DNA from 4 places in the Halobacillus sp. BAB-2008 genome. Region 4 is predicted to be linked to each of the others. Evidence: riboswitches for the same ligand, from Rfam matches in the RefSeq annotation. Region 4 holds a riboswitch; each other region holds the start of a gene.
The links. Region 4 has a riboswitch for S-adenosylmethionine ahead of D479_RS15740 (methionine ABC transporter ATP-binding protein). Riboswitches for the same ligand answer to the same signal wherever they lie in the genome.

Region 1 (3,604 bases), on a different contig from region 4:
ACACGGATTCCTTTTCCGGGACGCACGGGATTTTTTCCGGTACAGGAAAGACCGGATGCTTCATGAACTGTTCCCAGCGCTCAGAAAATCCGTCCCTTGAGTTCAAGCCACGGAAGACTCCGAATGGTTGATCTTCTTTCATGGTTAACCCCTTTTGCTTCATCCACGACCTTACTCTCTGATCCCTTGAAAACGTGACCGGTGTTCCATTTTCTTCATGCGCATGAAGAGAAAACGGGCCATATGTCTCGTATATCTCTTCCAGCACTGTTTCCATCTCCCCGACAGCGACGAATAACCGACCGCCTCTCTGCTTTAACTCCTTCTGCAGATCATGGAGGCTCTCTTTCACAAACTGATAATGGCGGGCAGACAGCTCCTGCCCCTGCCAGATGGAAGGTTCTGCAACGTAAAGCGGAAGCACCATGTCTCCCGACTGTACCGCATTATATAATGGTGCATGATCATGGAGACGAAGGTCCCGCTTGAACCAGACGACACGCAACAAAATAACCAGCTCCCGAGTAGTAATACCCTACATTCTACCTTTTTGATAGATTTTTTTCACCCGTTGATACTCGCCCCTCTCTATCCTTTTTCTAGAAAAAATTGTAGAAGAGCGGATTGACACCCTATTTTTCTCATGCTAGTATGCTTGTAATCAATCCAATAGCAATCTCTTATTCAGAGTGGTGGAGGGACTGGCCCTACGAAACCCGGCAACCGATCGATATGATTGTGGTGCTAATTCCAGCAGAGCAGATGCTCTGAAAGATAAGAGAGGTCCGTACAATCAGAACCTCTCATACAAGAGGTTCTTTTTTATTATTCAACTGAATAATCTGTTCCACAGGTGCCGGGGTGTCCCCCGGCTTAAAAGGGAAGACCGGTGAAAATCCGGCACGGTCCCGCCACTGTAATTGGGAGCGGAGCTGCAGCAGCCACTATCATAGTCGATGGGAAGGCGCAGCCCGCCGTGATCATAAGTCAGGAGACCTGCCTCTGGAACCCGCACTAGGTCCTACGAGGAATAGGCAGGTGTTGACAACGGGATTCGTCTACCCTTTTTCGACGTATCCTTCCCATGTCACTCCGTCGTCTCTCTTTGTAGGTAAGAGAGATTTTTTTATTGGATTGAAAAACAACTGCAGGAGGAATGGGAAATGAAACAAGCACGAAGTTCAGCAATTGGGTACCCGCGTATCGGGGAGAAACGGGAATGGAAGAAAGCTCTGGAGCGCTATTGGAAGAAAGATACGACAGAGCAGGAGCTTGTGGAAGAACTGACTGCCCTCCGACACAAGGATTGGAAGAAACAAAAAGAAGCAGGGCTCGATTTGATTCCGGTCGGTGACTTCAGCTATTACGACCACGTTCTGGATACATCCATCATGTTCGGGATCATTCCCGAGCGTTTTCAGGATACGGAACCCACTTCACTGGAAACGTATTTCAACATCGCCCGTGGCACAGAATCAGCGGTAGCCTCCTCCATGACAAAATGGTTTAATACCAACTATCACTATATCGTCCCGGAAATTGAAAAGGATACAAAACCGGTGCTTCTGGAGAACAGGCCGCTCCGCTATTATAAAGAGGCGAAGGAGCAGCTCGGCATTGATGGAAAACCGGTGCTGCTAGGGCCTGTGACCTACTTGAAGCTTGCCAAGGGTTTTGATAAGCAGCCGTTCGAACAAGTGCTGCAGGCACTGGTACCGCTCTACATACAAGTGCTTCAAGAATTGGCCGCAGAAGGAGCAGCTTGGGTTCAAATCGATGAGCCGATTCTTGTTACTGACTTATCGGAAGAAGACCTCCGCTTCGTTCAATCGGTTTATGACACCATTTCTAAAGAAGTGAGCGGCATCAAGCTTTTGCTTCAAACATACTTTGAAGCAGTGGAAGCTTATGATTCCGTCATTCAACTTCCTGTAGATGGCATCGGCCTTGATTTCGTGGATGATAACGGCCAAACCCTGTCCCAGCTCGCTGAACACGGCTTTCCGAACGATAAAGTATTGGCGGCGGGAGTGATTAACGGCCGAAACATCTGGCGAAACGATTGGAAACACACATGGCAGATCACGGATGCTGTCAGAAAGATCGTGCCGGAAGACCGCTTGATTCTCCAGCCTTCCACCAGCCTGCTTCACGTGCCGGTGACGACCGAATCGGAAACGAAGCTGGCATCTGACCTGAAACAGGTCCTTGCCTTCACTGATCAGAAACTGGAAGAAACGGTTCTTCTGACGAAGGGCGTCAATCAAGGAAAAGCAATCATCCTGCCGGAGGTGGAGAAACATTCCCGAAACTGGAGGTCCTTTGCGAATTCCGAAGGCCGCTCGAACGAGAACGTACAGCAGGAAGTAAAACGTTGGAAAGACAAACATCCGTCCCGTGCCTCCGAATTTTCCAATCGAAAGAAGGTACAGGAGGAAAAGTTCGCTCTGCCTCTGCTCCCGACAACGACGATCGGCAGCCTGCCCCAGACGACAGAAATCAGAAAGGCCCGCGCCAACTTCCGAAAAGGTGCATGGAGCGAAGAAACATACGATGCATTCGTAAAGGAAAGGACGGCCGAATGGATCGCCAACCAGGAAGAGGTCGGCCTCGACGTCCTTGTTCACGGCGAATTCGAGCGGAATGACATGGTAGAATATTTCGGTGAGAAGCTGAACGGTTTCGCTTTTACGGAATACGCCTGGGTGCAGTCCTACGGCTCCCGCTGTGTGAAGCCTCCCATTATATTCGGAGATGTATCTCTACCAGCTCCTATGACGGTGAAAGAGAGCGCTTATGCACAGTCATTGACCAACAAACCGGTCAAAGGGATGCTGACTGGGCCGATTACCATCCTGAATTGGTCATTCGTGCGGGAGGATATCCCTTTTGCAGAGGTTACGGAACAAATTGCTCTTGCTCTCCAAAAGGAAATCCGTGCTTTAGAAGACGCAGGCATTGGAATGATTCAAGTAGACGAGCCGGCACTACGTGAAGGGCTGCCGCTGAAATCCAATAAACAAGCGACGTACCTTGATCAATCTGTCCGCGCCTTTTTACTTGCGACCGCTGCAGCGGCAGATGAAACGCAAATCCATACGCACATGTGTTATTCGGAATTCGGCAGAATCATTGCCACGATTGACAAACTGGATGCGGACGTCATTTCCATTGAAACTGCCCGCAGCCATGGGGAACTGATTGAAGCTTTCGAAACGTTCGCATACGATAAAGGTATCGGACTCGGCGTTTACGACATTCACAGCCCGCGGATTCCAAGTGTGGAAGAAATGGAACAAAGCATCCGTCGTGCTCTGAAAGTGCTCGATCCACGCCAGTTCTGGATCAATCCCGACTGCGGATTAAAGACACGCGGGATCAAGGAAACACTTGCTTCCCTTCATCACATGCAGCAAGCTGCTCAAAACATACGCGAGCAGCAAAAGACAACCATTCACCAATAATATAGAAGAAACCAAACGGCACACCTTCCATCGGTGTGCCGTTTGGTTATGCCTCAAGTGTCCCTTTCGTCAGCTGCTGCTTAAGGGACGCTGCTTTCTTCTTGATTTCTTTTTTCTTCTCTTCCTCCCGCTTCTGCCAT
Region 2 (3,604 bases), on a different contig from region 4:
CGGCGCGACAGTTGTCATCCAAGGTGGACAAACAATGAACCCTAGTACCCAGGATCTGTCGGAAGCGATCAAGGAAGCCCATGCAGACCGTGTGCTCATTCTCCCGAACAATAAGAATATTGTGATGGCGGCGGAACAGGCGGCCGAGCTTGCTGATGTGGAAGTAGCCGTTATTCCGACGAAGACCATTCCGCAGGGAATGAGTGCTCTTCTAGGATTTAATCCGGAAGCGGATCTTGACACGAATAAAGAGGAAATGAGCCAGCTGATGTCCGAAGTGAAAACCGGACAGGTTACGTATGCGGTACGGGATACCCAGATCGATGGACTAGCCATTGAAAAAGGCCATTTTATGGGGATCGCGGAAAGTAAAATACAAACAACGGCAAAAGAAGCGTTAGAGGCAGCGAAGGCTCTGCTTCGCGAGATGATCGATGAGGATGAAGATGAAATCCTGACCATTCTTACTGGTGAAGAAGTTGAAGAAGATGAAATTGGTCAGTTGGAAGCGTATATTGAAGATACGTTCGAAGATTTGGAAGTGGAAGTTCACACAGGTGGACAGCCGATTTATTCCTATATCTTCTCTATTGAATAAAATATAGAAAAAGAGATCAGAGCATACAGCTCTGATCTCTTTTTTTATATTATCATAAAAGCGTGCTGCTCAGTACAACACTGTTCCTGCTACCTGGTTGCCGGCTTAAGCCGGAAGTTTCTGCGGATGGACAAGAGAACCATGCAGATATAGGCAAGGACTAAAGCCGTGTAAATAATGGCGATGGAGGTGTCTCCAAGCTCTACTGTATTCAAAAGCGTTCGGATATTTGTCAAAACGATGAATCCACCGGCGAGGACACCTAATACGAGAGACGGCATTATTTTCACAAGCCAGGCAGCAAGGGGGGCCGCAATAACCCCGCCGATCACAAACGCAGATACGAGCAGCCAGCTGAATTGCTCCCAGCCAAGAAAGATAAGAAACCCGAGGGTCGCAGAAACAGTGACGATGAATTCGCTGGTATCTACCGTTCCAATCACTTTTCGGGGTTCAAGCTTCTGTCTTGCCAGGAGAACGGGCGTATTCACTGGTCCCCACCCGCCGCCGCCGACTGCATCAAGAAAACCTCCGATAAATCCAAGGGGAAACAAAAAGCTCTTTTTGAAAGGCCGCTTCTCCTGGCGCCGCTTCTGTCCCATGGTAAGGAAACGAATGATGATATAGATTCCTAATACGAGGAGGAAGAGTGATATGTAGGGTCGGATAATTTCTCCTGGAACCCAGCTTAATACAGCTGCACCGAGAAAAGCGCTGATGGCACCGGGAACAGCCAGAATAACGACGAGACGCTTATCGACATTCCCGAATTTATAGTGAGAGAAGCCGGAAGCGGCCGTCGTTGCCACTTGAGCCATATGAATGGATGCAGAAGCTACTGCCGGAGCAAGTCCATAGGCAAGCAGAATCGTTGAGGAAGTCAATCCGAAGCCCATGCCGAGAGCACCATCGACTAACTGAGCAAAAAATCCCACTAATGCGAAAACAATTAATTTATTCAATCCAACCTCTCCTTTTACCCTTTAATTCCAGCTCCCATATGGTGTATGATTAATCATATGAGAATACTTGGTTTTATGTGTGAAGAGGTTTTCTACAAAAATAAAAAAACCCTTCACACAGAAGAGGCTTTCGTTCCTCTCCTTATCTTTCAGACAATGTCTGCTGGATGGAGCACCTTTAAAAGGTTGCTGCGGGATCGTTGGACCAGTTTCCTCCCCCGGCTCTTCATAAGGATATAGTATCTTGCTTTGATTACTTACCAAATTAAAGCAGAGGGGGACCATTGTCAATATTAAAAACAGAAAAGTTGTAATTTTTAAAAAACCTGTTGACATATCTTAGAAAGAAGCCTACTATTTGAATCAATTAGTTTTTTTGAAATATCCAATCGACTAATTTTTCTTATCTAGAGAGGTGGAGGGACTGGCCCATCGAAGCCTCGGCAACGGGTCTAACCGTTAAAGTTAGACGCTGTGCCAATTCCAGCAGATGCTGAAAGCATTTGGAAAGATAAGAAGGACGTATCTTACTTTCAGACGCCCTTCTTCTTTTCCGGAAGAGGGGCGTTTTTATTTGGAGAAAGGCAGGCGAGTGTATGGGAAACTTACTTACGTACCAGCATTTTTCCGGTGATCCATTCAAAAATGATCAGCCAGAGGATGATACGAAAGGCGCGAGAAAGGTCATTCAATGGGCATACGACCAGTATGGTTCTGACGTGGTTTATGCGTGCAGCTTCGGCGCAGAAGGAATGGTACTCATCGATCTGATTTCGCAGGTCAAACCGGATGCGGATGTCGTTTTTCTCGACACAGGTCTTCACTTCCAGGAAACCTACGATTTGATTGATAAAGTGAAGAAACGGTATCCGGCGCTTCATATTCATATGAAATTACCGGAGCTTACAGTGGAAGAACAGGCAGAAAAGCATGGTTCCGCTTTGTGGAAGAGACAGCCGGACCAGTGTTGTTACATCCGGAAGATCAAACCGTTGGAAGAGGAACTGTCCGGTGCGGTTGCCTGGCTTTCCGGCCTGCGCAGAGAACAGTCCCCGAGCAGAGCGAAGACGGATTTCATCAACAAAGATGAACGGTTTAAGTCCGTGAAAGTTTGTCCACTGATACATTGGACTTGGGACGACGTATGGCATTATATCCGACTAAATAGCTTGGATTACAATGCTTTGCATGACCAAAACTATCCAAGTGTAGGATGTATTCCTTGTACATCCCAGGCCGTCGGCGACGATCGCTCCGGCCGCTGGAAAGGATTTAATAAAACGGAGTGTGGTCTTCACACCCCGGGCCCATCAGAAACGAACTAATCGAAACGAACTAATAGGAGGATGTATGAAATGGCAGTCATTAAACCCCATGGAGGGAAGTTAATCAATAGATGGAACGAAACACCGGAGGATTTACCGAAGGACAGTATCGAACTGGATGGAATGGCTCTCAGTGACGTGGAGCTGATCGGTAACGGAGCATACAGTCCGCTGGAAGGGTTCCTGAACAAGGAAGACTATGAATCCGTCGTCGATACGATGCGTTTGAAAGACGGGACACCCTGGAGCATTCCGATTACGCTGCCTGTAAGTCAAGAGAAGGCAGAATCGTTAGGAAAAGAAGCCAAGCTTATCCATGATGGAACGGTGTACGGTGTGATTGAGATTGAAGACATCTTCAAACCTGACAAAGAAAAAGAAGCGCAAAAAGTATATTTAACTACGGACCTTGCTCACCCGGGTGTCAAAAAGTTGTTTGAACGCCCCGACTATTATGTATCCGGTACTATCCAGGTTTTTGCTTCGTCAGCAAAAGAACACGGAGAAGAGTTTTACCTCGATCCGAAAGAAACGAGAGCACTTTTCGAAAAGAACGGATGGAGGAAGGTTGTCGGTTTCCAAACAAGGAACCCTGTCCACCGCGCCCACGAATATATTCAAAAAGCGGCCTTGGAGACGGTTGACGGTTTATTCCTGAACCCGTTGGTCGGCGAAACGAAGAGCGATGACATACCAAGTGATGTTCGGATGAAGAGCTA
Region 3 (3,604 bases), on a different contig from region 4:
TTTCTCAAAGTTCTTATGGAACTTTTCGGCAAGCGCTTTAGCGCTCAGGTCGTAGGCCTCTTTATCTGTCCATGTCTTACGAGGTGACAATACCTCATCAGGGACACCAGGGCAGTGGGTGGGAACGTGTAAACCGAAGAAAGGATCTTTATACGTCTCCGCTGAGCTTAATTCTCCTTCTAACGCAGCGTGAATCATAGCTCTTGTGTAGCTTAACTTGATCCGCTGTCCTTCCCCGTAAGACCCTCCGGACCATCCTGTATTCACTAGATAGACGTCGGTCTGGAATTGATCAATTTTCTCGCCAAGCATTTCTGCATACTTAGATGGAGCAAGCGGAAGGAATGGGGAGCCGAAGCAGGCGGAGAATGTCGCCTGCGGTTCTGTAATTCCCCTTTCTGTACCTGCGAGTTTGCTGGTATATCCGCTCAGGAAGTGGTACATTGCCTGTTCCTTCGTCAACTTACTGATCGGAGGGAGAACGCCTGTAGCATCAGCGGTCAAGAAAATGATCGCATTTGGATGACCAGCTACACTGGGCTGTACAGTGTTGGATATATGTTCAAGCGGATAAGCCGCACGAGTGTTTTCTGTCAAACTTGTGTCGTCATAATCCGGTTCATGTGAGTCTGCGCTTAGTATGACATTCTCCAGAACCGATCCAAAATGAATCGCATCGTAAATTTGTGGTTCCTTTTCTTTAGAAAGGTTGATACACTTGGCGTAGCAACCGCCTTCAATATTGAAGACGCCGTAGTTCGACCACGCATGCTCGTCATCCCCGATCAAACGGCGGGAAGGATCTGCAGAAAGGGTGGTCTTGCCCGTTCCGGATAACCCGAAGAAAAGAGCGACATCGCCTTCTTTACCAACGTTCGCTGAACAGTGCATCGGCAGGATGTTTTTCTCCGGAAGAATATAGTTCATGACGGAGAAAATCGATTTTTTGATTTCCCCGGCATACTCGGTTCCGCCAATTAAGACGATACGGTGTTTGAAGGAAATCATGATGAACGCTTCTGAATTTGTCCCGTCCACTTCAGGATCAGCCTTGAAGGTCGGAGCGGATATAACCGTGAATTCCGCTTCATGATCTGCCACCTCTTCCGTATTTGGACGAATGAACATCTGTTTAGCGAAAAGATTGTGCCACGCAAACTCTGTCACGACCTGGATGGGAAGACGATACCGTGTTTCTGCGCCGGCAAACCCTTTGAAAACAAAGAGTTCTTCCCGCTTCTTTAAATACGTAAGAACTTTGTGGTAAAGCTGAACGAAAGTACTCTCGTCAATCGGAGTATTGATTGTACCCCAATCCACTTTTTGTTCGGACGTGTCGTCTTTGACGATGAATTTGTCTTTTGGTGATCTGCCGGTGTAAGTACCAGTAGTCGCTTGAATTGCACCTTTTTCTGTTAATGTGCCTTCGTTGCGAGAGAGGATCTTCTCCACCAAGTGCGGAACGGAAAGTTGGTGATGGACATTTTCTTGAGCTAGTAATAGGTTAAGTTCAGACATTTGGTTAATGGTACTCATATAAGTCGACCCGCCTTTGTCAAATAATTTAATCATCCTTAAGATGGAATTAGTATAACACATTCATTTTTATAGTCCATACTATTTGGTGAAATTGTTTCCAATATTTTGTGAACAAATATTGGCTTCCTGTTAAAATCCGGATGGTTTATTTCTATCCTATGTTTTTTCCGGTGTGAACGTTTATAAATGGAAAGAAAAGGTGGTGGGTCCTTGGTTTTGTAAGGATCCCTAAAAACCGTACCTGGTCGGGGATACGGGTGGAATCTGATTGACATGTTACATGGTTTTCGATACGATAACGAAGAACGGAAACTCTCTTATCCAGAGTTGGTGGAGGGACAGGCCCTTTGAAACCCAGCAACCGTCATGAGAATGGCATGGTGCTAACCTGAAGCAGGAAGGAACGAATTCCTTCTTGGACGATAAGAGCGAAAGGAAGCAGCCCCTTTCCTCGACATTAGGAAGGGTTTTTTCTTTTTATGGAGAAATATCCGAGCCGGAGGTCATCCGGTATAGATTCCTATATAAAGCTCTAATGGTTGTGGATGAAGCATGAACGAAGGAAACGTTTTTTCGTTTCTGCACATACTGGTAAAGAGTTCCGTCTAATACTTTGTACTTACAGAAGGAGGAGTTTTTCAGAATGCCTGCCAATCGCCGGTTATTCACATCAGAGTCAGTTACAGAAGGTCACCCCGATAAAATATGTGACCAGATTTCTGATGCCATTTTAGACGAAATTTTAAAAAATGACCCGAATGCTCGGGTTGCATGTGAGACAACAGTGACCACGGGACTTGTGCTCGTCTCAGGAGAGATCAGTACAAATACTTATGTAGACATCCCATCCATCGTTCGTCAAACAATTAAAGATATTGGATATACTCGAGCCAAATACGGCTTCGATGCGGATACGTGTGCCGTTCTGACTGCCATCGATGAGCAGTCCCCTGATATTGCAGGCGGAGTGGATGAAGCATTGGAATCCCGCGAGGGCAAGATGAGCGACGATGAGATTGAAGCGATCGGAGCTGGAGATCAGGGCTTAATGTTCGGTTTTGCTAATAATGAAACGAAAGAACTAATGCCTCTTCCTATTTCACTGGCACATAAACTGTCCAAGCGTCTTTCGGATGTCCGTAAAGACGGCACGCTGGATTACCTGCGCCCGGACGGGAAGACACAAGTGACCATCGAGTACGATGAGCTGGATAAACCTGTCCGCGTAGATACCATTGTCATTTCTACACAGCACGCGGAAGAAATTACATTGGAGCAGATTAAGAAAGATCTGCGCGACCATGTGATCGGTCCTGTTGTACCGGCGGAGCTCATTGATGAGCAGACGAAATACTTCATCAATCCGACAGGTCGTTTCGTTATCGGCGGTCCTCAAGGGGATGCCGGCTTGACGGGAAGAAAAATCATTGTGGATACGTATGGCGGATATGCCCGTCACGGCGGAGGTGCTTTCAGCGGGAAAGACGCGACGAAAGTGGACCGCTCTGCTGCTTATGCAGCCCGCTATGTTGCGAAGAACATCGTAGCTGCCGGACTTGCAGACGCTGTGGAAGTGCAGCTTGCGTATGCAATAGGTGTAGCGCAGCCGGTTTCCATTGCCATCAACTCGAATGGTACTGGAAAAGTATCGGAAGAGAAGCTGGTAGAAGCTGTGCGTGATCTGTTCGATCTGCGCCCTGCCGGTATTATCAAGATGCTGGATCTGCGTCGACCTATCTACCGTGATACGGCTGCTTATGGTCATTTCGGCCGCACGGATATTGAGTTCCCTTGGGAGCGGACGGACAAAGCAGAACAATTAAAATCTCGTTTCAATTAAGGACAAAAAAGTACCCGCAAGGGTACTTTTTTGTTTTTAATCTTTTTCTTGCTGCTGTTTATAATAGTTTCCTTTCTCTATGTAAGTGGTTCTTATCCTTTCCAACTCTTGATAGTCATGCTCGTTCAGTTCCCGGACTACTTTCGCGGGCCGGCCGAAAGCGAGCGTCCTTGGAGGGATAACTTTTCCCGGCGGGACGAGACTGCCGGCGCCGATGAAAGCTTC
Region 4 (3,604 bases):
GGTAGACCGATCAGACCCGCCTGCTCAAGGAGAAGCAGAGCGCGCCCCATGTTCGTTGCTTCTTTCGGGACAGCGATGGAACTTCCATCAGGAATGTCCTTTACATCTTTATATTTTTCGGAATAGACACCCATCGGAGCAATGATCGTCGTACCGATCGGCTTCAAGTCTAAATCGTGCTCTTCTATGAAGGAATCAAAATACGACACCGTCTGGAAAGCGTTCAAATCGATATCTCCATCAGCAAGTGCCATGTTCGGGCGCACGTAGTCCGCGAATTCAACCAGTTCAATGTCAATATTCTCTTTCTCTGCTTTCTCCTGGACTTTCTCCCAAATCGGGACGCCGGAACCATTCAGGCCTACCTTCACTTTCGTCTTCTCACCAGAGGCTGCGTCGCCTTCACTGGAGCACCCTGCTAATACAAAACTGATGATTGCGATGAAACTTAAAATAAATCCCCACTTTTTCATAATAATATCCCCCTGTTATTGTCTACGTATTTTTCTTGATATAAAGTTTCCAACCGTCTGCGTAAGCTGCACAATCAGTACGAGCAATAGGACCGTTGCAATCATAATATCTGTTTCAAAGCGTTGATAGCCGTAAGAGATGGCCAAATCTCCCAAACCTCCGCCTCCAACAAAGCCCGCCATGGCGGAAGCACCGACGAGACCGATCGTTGCAATCGTCAAGTTAAGAATGATAGAACTCAATGCTTCTGGTATATAAACACGACGTATGATCTGCCACGGTGTCGCTCCCATCGCTTCTGCTGCTTCGATGACTCCTGGTTTCACTTCGAGCAAGCTGCTTTCCACAAGCCTCGCTATGTACGGAGCAGAGAAGATGACGAGCGGAACGACAGCTGCTGCTGTCCCGATCGATGAACCGACAAGCAGACGTGTAAACGGCAGGATCGCTACGAGCAATATGATGAACGGAATGGAACGGAAGAAGTTCACAACCGCACTTAATCCGTTAAAGAACGGTTTATTTTGAAGCAGCCCTCCCTGTCTCGTAACAACGAGAAGTATTCCAAGCGGCAGGCCGATAAGCGCTGCTGCCAGGAGGGATATACCGACCATGACAAGGGTCTGGTATGTCGCTTCCCATATTTTCGGCCAAAAATCCATCAAATTAACCTGCATGTGCAGTCACCTCCTGTACCGTTACGGTTTGTTGGATATGGTGGATCGCTTTAAGAATTTCTTTCGCATCCCCTTGGAACTCCACGACTAAATGACCGAATGGAATACCCTGCAGTTCCGTAATCTGTCCGAACAGTACATTTACTTCCACATCAAAACGTTTTGCCACCTGTGAGAGGACCGGCTGTCCTGCGCTTTCCTCCACAAAGGTGATCCGGTAGATATTCCCGGAGGCATGGCGCTTTTCGATGCCGTCTAGAATAGACGCGGGTATATCATTCTCCATCACCGTCCTTACGAAATTCTTGGTTGTCGGATGCTGCGGATTGGAGAAAAGGTCGAAAATGGATCCACTCTCCATGACACGTCCGTTTTCCATCACTGCTATCCTGTCACACACCTCACGGACGACATTCATTTCGTGAGTGATCATCAGAATCGTAATGCCGTACTCGTCCCTCACCTTCTTCAAAAGTTCCAGGATTGACTTGGTTGTCTCCGGATCGAGAGCGGACGTTGCTTCGTCACATAATAGAATATCAGGGGAGGTCGCCAAAGCTCGGGCGATACCGACCCGCTGTTTCTGCCCGCCGGACAGCTGGTCCGGGTAATGATTTGCCTTTTCAGACAGACCGACGAAGGCTAGAATTTCCTTCACCCTTTGATCTATCTCTTTCTTCGGCGTACCGACAAGAGATAATGGAAATGCCACGTTATGGTGGACGGTTTTGGACTCCAGCAGATTAAAATGCTGAAAGATCATTCCGATGCGCTTCCGGACTGTCCTTAAATCCGGTTTGGACAGCTTCGTCAAATCCTCTCCATTGACGACGACCCTTCCTTCTGTCGGCCGTTCCAATAAATTAACAAGACGGACGAGCGTGCTTTTTCCAGCGCCGCTGAAACCGATGACTCCGAAGATTTCCCCTTTATGTATCGTCAAATCGACACGGTCGACGGCACGCAGTTCTTTCCCTTCGTGCTGATACACTTTCGATACGTTTTCAAACTGGATCATCGAATCCCTCCTATGCTTTCCTAAACAAAAAGAGCCTCTCTTCTTATAAAACAAGAAGAGAGGCTCACACGTATGTATATGAGATCCGTCTCTCCTCATCTGTCACGCCCACAGGCGTGCTGGAGTTGGCACAGTTTCTGACGGAGACATCCGTTCAGATCCGCTGCCGAGGTTTCAAAGGGCCAGTCCCTCCACCTCTCTAGATAAGAAGATCGATTCCATTCGTTATTCAATTATGTCACTGGTGAAAATGATAATACAGCCTCATCCACCTTGTCAATTCCATTTGTAACTTTTCTCAGAAAAATGGAGAAATTCAGATTCCATAGATACCTTAAAGGGTATGTATAGCCATAAATCAGGAAATTAAAAAGGAGGATTCTATGTTTCATTATACAGTTGAAACGAAGAAGAGTGTCGAGGATGCAGTGGAAAGCCTGGAACAACAGCTGAGTCTGGAGCAGTTCGGGGTCTTATGGAAGTTCAATGTCAAAGATAAGCTGACGGAAAAAGGATTGGACTTCCATCAGGAATTTCGTATTCTTGAAGTGTGTAATCCGAAAGAAGCAGAAAACATCCTATCCGAGAATACCCTTGCCGGTTATTTTCTCCCTTGTAAAATGGTCGTATATGATGAGCAGGGTAAAACAAAGATCGGAATGCCGAAGCCGACTGCTCTCGTAAGTCCCATTGGTGATGCTGCCGTTCAATCACTCGCCTCCGATATCGAGGAACGGTTGATTCACTGTATAAGCAAAAGCGTGTGAAATTAGATCCCTGGTCAGGGTTCACCCATCCGCACTCTACCAGGGATCTCCATTTAATGCTCGATAGGCGGAATTTTCGGATCCGTACCTTTCAACGAGTAGTGAAAAGACCCCCGGTTGGTTACCGCTCCGTAGAAGATATCCGAAACCGCATGGGGAGTGATCTGTTTCTCTACCCACGCTTCTGTCTTTTCCATACGCGCTATCATATCCTTTTGCAAAATACCGTCCATAATCAAGGGGACGTCATAACCCCCACCCCTATTCCATATACCTATGTCTTCTCTAGTAACGGGCTCTTTTCCCTGCTTCAATTGCACCGTCAATCTCCCGTCCGGTTCTATGATTGCCATGTATACGTCCTCAATCCGGAATACATCTTTTTCCCGAAGCATTTGTATTATATTATCAATGGAATAGCGAATTCGCTTAACGTTTTCACCAATCATCTTCCCTTCGAAAACGACAACAGTTGGTTCGAAGGTCAATAACTTTCCGAACCAAGGACTCCTCAGCTTCATCCATACAATGACTTTTTGTAAGAGCGCGATCGCTATAATAGCTGTCACCGTATGGATGTGGTTGATATTCGGATCAGCAATATCCGCTCCCACCACGGAGCCGAGAACCAGGACAACAACGAAGTCAAAGACAGGTAGTTCACCGAT

Region 1: linked by a shared signal. The riboswitch ahead of metE (5-methyltetrahydropteroyltriglutamate--homocysteine S-methyltransferase) and the one ahead of D479_RS15740 (methionine ABC transporter ATP-binding protein) in region 4 are both predicted to bind S-adenosylmethionine.
Region 2: linked by a shared signal. The riboswitch ahead of D479_RS11660 (sulfite exporter TauE/SafE family protein) and the one ahead of D479_RS15740 (methionine ABC transporter ATP-binding protein) in region 4 are both predicted to bind S-adenosylmethionine.
Region 3: linked by a shared signal. The riboswitch ahead of metK (methionine adenosyltransferase) and the one ahead of D479_RS15740 (methionine ABC transporter ATP-binding protein) in region 4 are both predicted to bind S-adenosylmethionine.

Annotation. Positions count from the first base shown of each region.
Region 1 is NZ_ANPF01000013.1:86,616-90,219, forward strand. It holds gene D479_RS04120 (deoxyribodipyrimidine photo-lyase) at 1-508, opposite strand, end outside; SAM riboswitch class I at 678-781, shown strand; cobalamin riboswitch at 835-1,019, shown strand; gene metE (5-methyltetrahydropteroyltriglutamate--homocysteine S-methyltransferase) at 1,164-3,464, shown strand; gene D479_RS21000 (hypothetical protein) at 3,511-3,604, opposite strand, start outside.
Region 2 is NZ_ANPF01000050.1:22,126-25,729, reverse strand. It holds gene D479_RS11665 (DAK2 domain-containing protein) at 1-598, shown strand, start outside; gene D479_RS11660 (sulfite exporter TauE/SafE family protein) at 688-1,560, opposite strand; SAM riboswitch class I at 1,700-1,795, opposite strand; SAM riboswitch class I at 1,961-2,078, shown strand; gene D479_RS11655 (phosphoadenylyl-sulfate reductase) at 2,157-2,885, shown strand; gene sat (sulfate adenylyltransferase) at 2,916-3,604, shown strand, end outside.
Region 3 is NZ_ANPF01000052.1:26,910-30,513, forward strand. It holds gene pckA (phosphoenolpyruvate carboxykinase (ATP)) at 1-1,536, opposite strand, end outside; SAM riboswitch class I at 1,854-1,968, shown strand; gene metK (methionine adenosyltransferase) at 2,183-3,379, shown strand; gene D479_RS12550 (gamma carbonic anhydrase family protein) at 3,416-3,604, opposite strand, start outside.
Region 4 is NZ_ANPF01000072.1:6,916-10,519, forward strand. It holds gene D479_RS15730 (MetQ/NlpA family ABC transporter substrate-binding protein) at 1-473, opposite strand, end outside; gene D479_RS15735 (methionine ABC transporter permease) at 489-1,151, opposite strand; gene D479_RS15740 (methionine ABC transporter ATP-binding protein) at 1,141-2,169, opposite strand; SAM riboswitch class I at 2,262-2,379, opposite strand; gene D479_RS15745 (DUF302 domain-containing protein) at 2,553-2,936, shown strand; gene D479_RS15750 (YetF domain-containing protein) at 2,990-3,604, opposite strand, start outside.